One region of the Pantoea sp. At-9b genome, then DNA from elsewhere that is predicted to be linked to it. Evidence: predicted binding sites of a transcription regulator. Region 1 holds the regulator's gene; the other holds the start of a gene.
The links. The regulator ArgR, encoded in region 1, controls arginine synthesis, uptake and breakdown. The targets are predictions, from matches to a motif close to ANTGAATAAAAATACANT.
Positions count from the first base shown of each region.

Region 2: argC (N-acetyl-gamma-glutamyl-phosphate reductase) is a predicted target of ArgR. The motif match lies at 2,631-2,648, and genes of this name have one in related genera.

Region 1 is NC_014837.1:3,913,179-3,918,951, forward strand. Features, by position in the region: gene mscM (miniconductance mechanosensitive channel MscM) at 1-238, shown strand, start outside; gene mdh (malate dehydrogenase) at 274-1,209, opposite strand; gene argR (transcriptional regulator ArgR) at 1,638-2,108, shown strand; gene yhcN (peroxide/acid stress response protein YhcN) at 2,600-2,863, shown strand; gene PAT9B_RS17995 (YdgH/BhsA/McbA-like domain containing protein) at 2,953-3,225, shown strand; gene yhcN (peroxide/acid stress response protein YhcN) at 3,329-3,592, shown strand; gene PAT9B_RS18005 (hypothetical protein) at 3,650-3,919, opposite strand; gene aaeB (p-hydroxybenzoic acid efflux pump subunit AaeB) at 4,105-5,773, opposite strand, start outside.
Region 2 is NC_014837.1:4,208,534-4,214,306, reverse strand. Features, by position in the region: gene ppc (phosphoenolpyruvate carboxylase) at 1-1,191, opposite strand, end outside; gene argE (acetylornithine deacetylase) at 1,436-2,584, opposite strand; gene argC (N-acetyl-gamma-glutamyl-phosphate reductase) at 2,752-3,756, shown strand; gene argB (acetylglutamate kinase) at 3,775-4,551, shown strand; gene PAT9B_RS19450 (argininosuccinate synthase) at 4,576-5,773, shown strand, end outside.

The DNA.
Region 1 (5,773 bases):
CCTCGTCGATCTGCAACAAGGTATCCAGCTGTTTGAACTGCGTGTGTATGCTGCCGAGATGGGACACCGCATGCCGCTGCGTCATGAACTGCATCAGCTGATTTTGCATGGCTTCGCCGAGCACGGCATCGAAATGCCTTTCCCGCCCTTCCAGGTACGTATGGAAACCGTGGGCAAGAAAAGCCCGGCCAGCAATGGCGCACCTGCGGCACGTAATTATAAGTCGGGTGGGTTATAAAAATGAGGTGCGCAGTGGATGCGCACCTGGTCGGTTTATTTCACAAACTCTTCGCCCTGGGCGATATCTTTTTTCAGCGTGTCCAGCATGCCGGTTAACGCCTGCTGCTCAAAGGGGCTAAGCGTCCCGATAGGACGGCGTTCGATGATCCCGGTTTTCCCCAGCAGCAGAGGCTGTGAGAAGAAGCGTGCGTATTCACCATCGCCCTCCACATAAGCACATTCCACCACGTTAGCATCGCCCTGTAAGGCGCGTACCAGCGACAGACCGAAGCGGGCCGCGGCCTGCCCCATCGACAACGTTGCTGAGCCGCCACCGGCTTTTGCTTCTACCACTTCAGTACCCGCGTTTTGGATACGTTTGGTGAGATCCACAACTTCCTGCTCACTGAAACTCACGCCTTTAACCTGCGACAACAGCGGCAGAATGGTGACGCCAGAATGCCCCCCGACTACCGGCACCTCAATCTCGCCCGGTTGCTTACCTTTTAACGCCGCAACAAAGGTGTTGCCGCGAATAATATCCAGCGTGGTGACCCCAAACAGGCGATTTTTGTCATACACCCCGGCTTTCTTCAGCACTTCCGCCGCAATCGCCACCGTGGTGTTAACCGGGTTGGTGATCACGCCAATCAGGGCCTTGGGCGCAGTACTTGCCACCTGCTCAATCAGGTTACGCACAATACCGGCGTTAACGTTAAAGAGATCGGCGCGGTCCATGCCGGGTTTACGTGCCACTCCGGCGGAAATCAGCACCACATCGGCTCCCTTCAGCGCGGGCGTGGCATCTTCACCACTAAAACCCTCAACTTTTACGGCAGTAGGAATGTGGCTGAGATCCACAGCCACACCCGGTGTAACCGGGGCGATGTCATATAGCGAAAGGGCTGAACCTGCGGGTAATTGGGTCTTGAGCAACAGTGCTAGCGCCTGGCCAATACCACCAGCGGCACCGAGAACGGCAACTTTCATCCTGGACTCCTTATTAAGGTGGGGCAGAGATCTGCCGGATTTCCATCGGGTTACGAGTTTAATCAACTTCTCAGGCGATAGCGACAATACCCGTCGCGCTACTAACACTGACGCCGCAATACGGCTCCCGAGACATCCACACTTCAGAAGTCGCCTGAATGATCATAGGTCGCAGCCAGAAGACAGGGTCGGCAATGATCAATCATTTTGTTGTTACCACTTCAATAATATAACAACATTGCAACCTTCGCTTTTGCGCGCCATACCGCGATTTTGGCGTAGCGGTAAATCTCTGTTATGATCGCCGCCCTCGCAAACATCCCTGGCGAAATACTCACCTGTTTATTGCATAAAAATTCATTTAAATGCATAATAATTTATCTGCATGGGCCTATTGCCCTACGCATCCCTCTTTTTATTGGTAACCTATGCGAAACCCATCTAAGCAAGACGACCTGGTTAAGGCGTTCAAAGCCCTCCTGAAAGAAGAGAAATTCAGCTCTCAGGGCGAAATTGTGCAGGCGTTACAGGAAGACGGCTTCGAGAACATCAATCAGTCAAAAGTTTCTCGTATGCTTACCAAGTTTGGTGCGGTACGCACGCGCAATGCGAAAATGGAGATGGTTTACTGCCTGCCAGCTGAGCTGGGTGTGCCGACCACCACCAGCCCGCTGAAGAATCTGGTGCTGGATATCGACTACAACGATGCTCTGGTGGTGATTCATACCAGCCCGGGTGCCGCACAGCTCATCGCCCGCCTGCTGGATTCACTGGGCAAAGCCGAAGGTATCCTCGGCACGATCGCAGGTGATGACACCATCTTTATTACCCCCGCGCGCGCGTTCACCGTTAAGCAGCTGCATGACGCTGTGCTGATGTTATTCGAACAAGAGCTATAAAACCCTGCTTGCTACCGGCAGATTACCTGCCGGTAACAACTCGCACATCTTCTCTTCTCGTCGCCTCGCTTAAGCTAAAATCCACCAGAAACAATGTATTAAGCATATTCCTCGTGGTTCTCACGCTCTGTAACAATTGGTAGGACCTTTTATCCTGCTTAACCTTTCGCGCTATTTTACACTGCTTTACATACCAAGCTCAGCCATATAAGCCACTCACGGCGCACCAGCCAGCGGGATCAACCGCCATATTTCGCACAGAAAGATAAAATGACATAGCCCATTGTTTTTACATGTAATTAACAGGCATTGGGCAGAAACCAGGCGGTTTTTATAACACTCAGTTATTAAAAGTTGTCATAAGGACAAAGAATAACAACCAAACATTATTAGCAGAATATTAATTTCATGGGTGATTAGATCTATACTTCTTTTCGTGATGCAAATCACACCAAACAAAAAGAGAAAAAACAGACGACGAGGAAATAATCATGAAAGTTAAAACTACTATCGCAACCCTGAGCATTCTATCTGCCCTGTCATTTGGCGCTTTCGCCGCAGATTCTATCAACGCCGATCAGGCCATGAATCTGCAACCGGCCGGCACCATCAGTGTCAGCGGCACGGCTGGTTCACCGATGGATATCCATCAGCAATTGAGCGAAAAAGCAGATCAGCAAGGTGCTAAAGCTTACCGCGTAATCGAAGCGCGTAATGACAACACCTATCACGCGACTGCTGAACTTTATAAATAAGTTCGCCGAAACAAGACGCAATGTGAATGACAACCCATTTGAGATGCGATTGCGCTCAGGTTGTCCACCCAAATTCAGGAGAGTGAATCATGAAAACTAAATTATCTATCGCAGTTCTGAGCCTGGCTTCCGTTCTTTCTTTCGGTGCCAGCGCTGCCAGCCTGATTACCAATGAACAGGCAGACACCATGAATCTGCAACCGCTGAACCAAACCATCAGCGTCAGCGGCCGTGATGGCGACCAGAACAACATCCGTCAGGAGCTGTCAGCGAAAGCCGATGCTCAGGGTGCCAGCCACTACCGCATCATTGAAAACAATCAGAATGACACCTACCACGTCACTGCTGAACTGTACAAATAATCGATAAATGATTATCCGGCGTCCGAGCGACGCCTGGATATGCATCGACGACCCGCTACCCACTTATTACCGCAGGTTGTTGATTGTAATGAGGAGACCACGAATGAAAATCAAAGCAACCATCGCAACCGCTAGCCTGCTCTCACTGTTGACCTTTGGTGCCTCTGCGGCACAGCTGGTCACTGCGGAACAGGCTCAGAATATGCAGCCTGCGGGGACAGTAACCATCAGTGGTACTGCCGGTGCACCAATGGATTATCGTGCTCAGCTGTCACAGAAAGCCGATGAACAGGGTGCCAGCGCCTATAAAGTGATTGAAGCCCGTACCGGCGACAACTATCACATCACTGCTGAACTGTATAAGTAATTCCTCGTCAACTGCTTGACGAACCCTTTGGCCCCGCTCGCCGGGGCCCTTTTTACGTCACTTCACATTAAAGCGGAGCTGACCATCCAGCTCCTCTTCTGCCTCATCAAACAGCAAAATCAACGCCCCATAGCGACGTTTCTGTCCTGATCCTAAGTGAATAAACTCAATCTCCAGCGGCAACGGCAGTTGATCGCCGGTCACCACTTGCCAGAGATCATCCAAATCAGTAATCGCCAGATCCGCCAGCGCAAAACGGTCGCTAAACTGGCGGAAGAAGTGCGCCTGATCGACGATTTCATCGAAATCAAAACGTTCGATTCTCATCATGACGACTCTCTTTTCTGTACCACTGCCCATTAGACCGGGTAGCCTGCGTTGAAATGATTGTGTTGCTGCGGGAGAAGTGGATGTCCTCTTCCCCTGACAGTTTGCATCCCGTCAGGAAAGTATAGATGGCATTACCGGTGGGTTTGGTGCGAGTGAGCCACCGTCGCAAACGGTGGCTCGTTTTAGATTTGAATCAAGGTGTTCTGGTACTTACTCAGCATCGTGGCAAGACGCTTCACCGGCTCCGTCACACTGACGGGGGCCGCGTAGTGCTGGAGTTTCTCCTGATAGACATCCAGCTCACGTAACAACTGCTCAAAATAGACACGCCGCTTATCATCACTCCGCGTCGAGATCACCTGGTCAGCGGTGGATCGCAGCTGGCGGTGATACGCCGAGAGATCCGCATTGATCGGCACCTCTGCATTACGTAAGCGTTGATGGCCGATGATCAGTGTCAGCGCGATACGGTATTTATTGATATCACCGGGGAACAGATTGAGCAGCATAAACAGCTGCTGATATAGCGCGGGCAAATGGTTCTCACGACGGCGCGCCTGATTGGTGGTCATCGCTGCCACTGCGGCATACATAAAGCGATTCAGCAGCTTACGACCGGTACGGGCTTTTGATTTATCACGAATCAGCAAAATCACCATCATCGCCACAAAACACCCAATCACCTGACCCAATACGTTGTCGAGAAACACGTTGAACTCGAACTTCATTGGGTTATCCAGCACCAACACGTTGATGGTGCCGATCAACGCCCCCAGCGTTCCCAACTGTCGGCGTTGTACAAAGATGCCACCAATAAAGCCCAGCAGGCCAATGGCGATGCACAGCAATAGCATGCTTTGCTGGGTCGAAGGCAGAACGTAGATAAAGTAGAGCGCACCCAGTGGCACCGCCACCGTCATACCGTAGAGGAAATCTTTCGCCATCATCAACGGATTCGGGGTACGCATCGCCAGCGCGGTGATGACCGCCAGCATGACCATACAGCCACTGCCAGAGGTCCAGCCGGTGTACAGCCAGAAAAGCGAGCCAATCGCTGTCGCGGCAAAGGTACGCACGCCATTAATCATGGCATGGTGAGTTTCGGCAGAACGCGCCTGAATCACCACTTCACGTTGCAGAATCCCCTCTTCCAGCGTGGTGATGCGGCTGTTGCTCCTGACACCATTAATCAACAACAAGTATTCCGTGGCCGCCCCAACCCAGCTCGCTAACGTCAGCGGCGTGGTTTTGCTGCTGACGCCAATCACCCGGCGCATAATTTTCATGCGCTTGTGCACGTCATCAACGCTTTTGACCTCTTTCTCGATCAGCAGGCGATACTGCGGCGGAATGTAGTCCGGACGGGAATTCTGAATCAGGAAGGTTTCAGCCGCCTGAGTAATCAATGTTAACGACAGGGTGTTCAGCATCTGCAAACGGCGGCTGCTGTTTTTCCAGCGCGATGATTCCATCATCAACTGACTGCGCATGGTGTTCAGCGCCGTGGTGCGACGCACCAGCGCGCTCCAGGCTTTGTCGACTTCGTCTTTATCGCCGTGCGCCACACAGAGTTGCAGCAGCTTGTAATGCGCTACCAGCAGTGAATCCACTTCCTGATCGATCACTTTTTTAATCGAACGGGGCGAGAAAATCATATCCGCCAGAATGGCACACAGAATACCCAGCACGATTTCGCTACAACGCTCAACCGCAAACTGCGGTGCCAGCGTCAGCCCGCCACTGGCATCGGCGGTGACGACGATAATCAGCGCAGTGTAACCCGCCAGCCCCAGCGCATAGGAGTTTTCGACTTTGATCAGCGAGGAGAGCCAGACACAAAGACCGGCCCAC
Region 2 (5,773 bases), 300 kb from region 1:
CTGACGCAGGTCGATACGCACCAGCGGTACACCAAAACACTTCACGCGACGCAGCGTATCCAGCAGCTGACCATTGGCGATGATACCCATGCCGCATTGTTGCAGTGACTGGTAGATGGCAAACAGCGGTTGCCACAGTTGGTCGTTGGATACCAGCAGATCCGCCGGACGCGGTAAACGCTCGCCCTTTAGACGACGTTCCAGGAAAGCCTGGGTGCTCATCAACTGGCTGCGGATACGTTTCAGAATCACGCGGTAAGGTTCCAGCGCTTCCGGGTCACCACAGAGTTCACGTACTTCGTCGCTGCACTCGGACATCGACAGCTCAGATATCAGCACGCCGACATCGCGCAGGAACAGGTCGGCGGCTTTCCAGCGGCCCAGTTGCATCGCCTGGCGCGTGATGCTGGCGGTGACGTTCGGGTTGCCGTCGCGGTCACCGCCCATCCAGGAGGTAAACTGCACCGGGACAAAATCCACCGGCAGTCGCATACCAAAGGTCTCTTCGACCTGCTCATTCAGCTCACGCAGGAACGCCGGTACGCCTTCCCACAGGCTGTTTTCTACCACCGCAAAGCCCCATTTGGCTTCATCGACCGGGGTCGGACGATATTTACGAATTTCATCGGTGTGCCAGGCCTGAGCAACCAGCTGGCGCAGACGACGCATCACCTGGTTGTATTCATATTCGGTGATATCGCTATGGTCGAGCTGTTGCAGACAGCTGTTCACCTCGACCAGTTTGTGAATCAGGGTCCGACGGGTAATCTCAGTCGGGTGCGCCGTCAGCACCAGTTCCAGCGACAGCGATTCAATCGCCGCACGGATATCGCTTTCATTCAGATCTTTCTGCTGCTTCAGGCGATCGAAGGTGCTTTTCAGCAGCTCCGGGTGGTTAGCACCTTCGCCGCTGCGCGCAATGGTCTGATACTGTTCTGCCACGTTGGTAAGATTCAGGAACTGACTGAATGCACGTGCGACCGGCAGCAACTCGTCATTGGACAGGTTTTGCAGCGTCGACAGCAGTTCCTTACGATGAGTGTCATTTCCGGCACGGGATGACTTAGAGAGTTTGCGGATGGTCTCCACCTTATCGAGGATGTTCTCTCCCAGTGCATCCTTTATCGTATCCCCGAGCAGTTTGCCGAGCATACTGACATTACTTCGCATTGCGGAATATTGTTCGTTCATGTGACCCTGACACCCTTATCGTCTTTTTAATTCATATACCCAACGGGCATAACTTCGTCTTTTATCTAGCCACGTATCGCTCTGTTCGTCAATTGCCTTAAACTGACGAAATTTCGCTGCTAAATGCTGGAAATTCAAAGAATTTAACGGGAGCGAAGCGAGATAAGTTATTCTTATTATCAAATCCCGAACATTGACGGGGCATTTTGCTGATTAAACAGTGAAATGCCCCATCTGTTACTCATCAATGGCAAAAGTGATGAACAACCTGCGTGATAAGCGCATGAGTCGGCTTAATAAATGCGGTATCAATAAACTCGTCCGGTTGATGGGCCTGATTGATCGAACCTGGGCCTAACACCAGCGTCGGGCAAAGTTGCTGAATAAACGGCGCTTCGGTGCAGTAGTTCACCACTTCGGTCGGCGTGCCCAGCAGTTTCTCCACCACTTTTACCAGTTCATGATCGACCGGACACTCGTAACCTGGAATCGGTGGGTGCAGCTCGCCGACGGTTAAACGACCCGGCCAACGCTCACTCACCGGGGCCAGCGCGTCATTCAGCAGGCCATCCAGATCGCTGAGGGTTAACCCCGGCAGTGGACGAATATCCATATGCAGTTCGCAGCAGGCGCAAATGCGGTTAGCCGCATCGCCACCATGAATATGACCAAAGTTCATAGTTGGGTAAGGAATGGCGAAACCATCATGGTTATAACGCGTTTTCAGCGTATTACGCAGCTGCATCAGTTGGGTGATGGATTCATGCATCAATTCGATGGCGTTCACCCCGCGTGACGGATCGCTGGAGTGGCCTGACTGCCCCTGAATACGAATCACATTGGAGAGATGGCCTTTGTGCGCACGAACCGGTTTCAGTGAGGTCGGTTCACCGATGATGGCGCAATCCGGACGCAGTTGGGTGGATTCAGCAAAATACTTCGCACCCGCCATGGTGGTTTCTTCGTCGGCCGTGGCGAGAATGTAGAGCGGTTTGTTCAGTTTGGTCACGTCAACGTCACGCAGCGCATCCAGAATGAAGGCAAAGAAGCCTTTCATATCTGCCGTTCCTAAACCGTAAAGCTTGTTGTCGTGTTCAGTCAGGGTAAAGGGATCGCGCGTCCAGCGGCCATCATCGAACGGAACGGTATCGGTGTGACCGGCCAGTAATAAGCCACCGGCACCTGATCCCGTGCGCGCCAGCAGGTTAAATTTATGCCGTGTGCCCGGTACGGGTTGCACTTCTGTATCGAAGCCAAGATCGCGAAACCAGCCCGCCAGCAAATTGATTAAAGTTTCATTGCTCTGATCGAGCGCGGCGTCGGTGGCGCTGATTGATGGTGTGGCAATCAGCTGGCGGTAGAGTTCGATAAAAGGTGGTAATTTTGTCTTCACTGTTGACGGTCCTTGGGTTAGGATGTATCAATATTCATGCATTAATAGTGAATAAAAATACATTAACGTCGTCTGCATGTGAACAGTAAATCGCTGCAAACGGCATCGTGGGCAACGGGGCAAGGCCGCGACCCGGAACGTGTGACTGTAATAAGGTATACAGCCTGATGTTGAATACGCTGATCGTTGGTGCCAGTGGTTACGCTGGCGTAGAGCTTGCCACCTACCTGAATCGCCATCCGCATATGAACATAACCGCTTTAGCGGTTTCAGCGCAAAGCCCGGATGCCGGAAAGTTACTTTCAGACCTGCATCCGCAGTTGAAAGGCATTGTCGACCTGCCGTTGCAGCCGCTGAGCGATGCCGCTGAATGGGCAGGTAAAGTCGATGTGGTGTTCCTCGCCACGGCACATGAAGTCAGCCACGACCTGGCACCGGAATTCCTCAAAGCTGGCTGTGTGGTTTTTGACCTCTCCGGGGCGTTCCGCGTTAACGATGACGCTTTCTATACCCAATATTACGGTTTCAGCCATCAGCATGGCGACTGGCTGGACAAAGCGGTTTACGGCCTGGCGGAATGGCAGCACGAAAAAATTAAAGAAGCCCAACTGGTAGCGGTGCCGGGATGCTACCCGACTGCCTCTCAACTGGCGTTGAAACCGCTGGTAGAAGCGGGCCTGCTGAATCTGGACCAGTGGCCGGTGATCAACGCGACCAGCGGCGTCAGCGGTGCCGGGCGTAAAGCCAGCGTCACCACCAGTTTCTGTGAAGTCAGCCTGCAACCTTATGGCATCTTCAACCATCGTCACCACCCGGAAATTGTCGCCCATCTCGGTACGCCGGTGATTTTTACGCCGCATCTGGGTAACTTCCCGCGTGGCATTCTCGCCACGGTCACCTGCCGCCTGAAACCGGGCGTCAGCGAACAGGATGTGGCGGAAGCTTTCCATAATGCTTACCACGACAAACCGCTGGTGCGTCTGTATAAAAAAGGTGTCCCGGCGCTGAAAGGTGTGGTGGGGCTGCCGTTCTGCGATATCGGTTTTGCCGTGCAGGGTGAGCATGTGATTGTGGTGGCCGCAGAAGATAACCTGCTGAAAGGGGCTTCTTCGCAGGCGGTACAGTGTCTGAATATTCGTTTCGGCTTCCCCGAAACGCTGTCTCTGATTTAACGGGCGAGTAAGTAAACCATGACCAATCCTCTGATTATTAAACTGGGTGGCGTCCTGCTGGATAGCGAAGAAGCGCTGGCCCGCCTGTTTGATGCGCTGCTGGCGTATCGCACCGAATATCAGCGTCCGCTGATTATTGTGCACGGCGGCGGCTGCCTGGTGGATGAGCTGATGAAGAAGCTCGCGCTGCCGGTGAAAAAGAAGAACGGTTTGCGCGTGACGCCAGCCGATCAGATTGACATTATTACGGGTGCCCTGGCGGGTACGGCGAACAAAACCCTGCTCGCCTGGGCGAAGAAATATGGCATCAACGCGGTGGGTCTGTGCCTGGGTGACGCGGGTTTGGTCAATGTTGCGCAGTTTGATGAAGAACTGGGCCACGTGGGTAACGCCACGCCGGGCAATCCTGCTCTGGTTAACACGCTGCTGGGTGCGGGTTATATGCCGGTGATCAGCTCAATCGGGATTACCGACGGTGGCGATCTGATGAACGTCAACGCCGACCAGGCGGCGACCGCGCTGGCGGCGACTATTGGTGCCGACCTGGTGCTGTTGTCAGATGTCAGTGGCATTCTCGACGGTAAAGGCCAGCGCATCGCTGAGATGACGGCAGCGAAAGCCGAACAGCTGATCGCCCAGGGCATTATTACCGATGGCATGATTGTTAAAGTTAACGCAGCGCTGGATGCGGCACGTACCCTGGGTCGCCCGGTGGATATTGCCAGCTGGCGTCATGCGGAACAGCTGCCAACCCTTTTCAACGGCGTGTCGATTGGCACCCGGATTCTCGCTTAACGATACTGATTCAAGGATTACGAAATGCAAACGCAAGGCATCAAAAAAATTGTTCTGGCTTACTCCGGTGGCCTTGATACGTCTGCCATCATTCCATGGCTGAAAGAGAACTACGGCGGCTGTGAAGTGGTGGCCTTCGTGGCGAATATCGGTCAGGACCCGGCTGATCTGGAAGGCGTTGAGAAGAAAGCGCTGCAATCCGGTGCTTCTGAGTGCCATGTGGTTGACCTGCGTGAAGAGTTCATCAGCGACTACGTTTACCCGGTACTGCAGACCGGTGCGCTGTACGAAGGCACCTACCTGCTGGGTACGTCAATGGCGCGTCCGATTATCGCCAAAGCCCAGGTTGAGCTGGCGCTGAAAGTAGGCGCGGATGCGCTGTGCCATGGCGCAACCGGTAAAGGTAACGACCAGGTGCGTTTTGAAACCACCTACACCGCACTGGCTCCGCAGCTGAAAGTGGTTGCGCCGTGGCGTGAATGGAATCTGCGTTCACGTGAAGCACTGCTCGACTACCTGAAAGAACGCAACATCCCGACCACAGCGTCGCTGGAAAAAATCTACAGCCGTGACGAAAACGCCTGGCACATCTCCACCGAAGGTGGCGTGCTGGAAAGCCCGTGGAATGCACCGAACAAAGATTGCTGGGTGTGGACCGTCGATCCGCTGGAAGCACCGGATCAGCCGGAAAACGTCACCGTGACCGTCGAGAAAGGCCGCGTGGTTGGCGTGAACGGCGAGAAACTGAGCCCGTTCGCCTGTCTGGAAAAACTGAACACACTGGGTGCGAAACACGGTGTGGGTCGTATCGACATCGTAGAAAACCGTCTGGTCGGCATCAAATCCCGTGGTTGCTATGAAACCCCGGGCGGCACCATTATGGTCAACGCGCTGCGTGCGGTTGAGCAGTTGGTACTGGATCGCGACAGCTTCAAATGGCGTGAGCAGCTGGGACAGGAGATGTCATACGTGGTTTATGATGGCCGCTGGTTTGCGCCGCTGCGTCAGTCCATCCAGGCAGCAGCGGAGTCACTGGCTGAGCTGGTGAATGGCGAAGTGGTTCTGCAACTCTACAAAGGTCATGCGACGGCGATTCAGAAGAAATCCGTCAACAGCCTGTATTCAGAAGAGTTTGCGACCTTCGGCGAAGACGAAGTGTACGATCACCGTCATGCGGGTGGCTTTATCCGTCTGTTCTCGCTCTCTTCTCGCATCCGTGCGC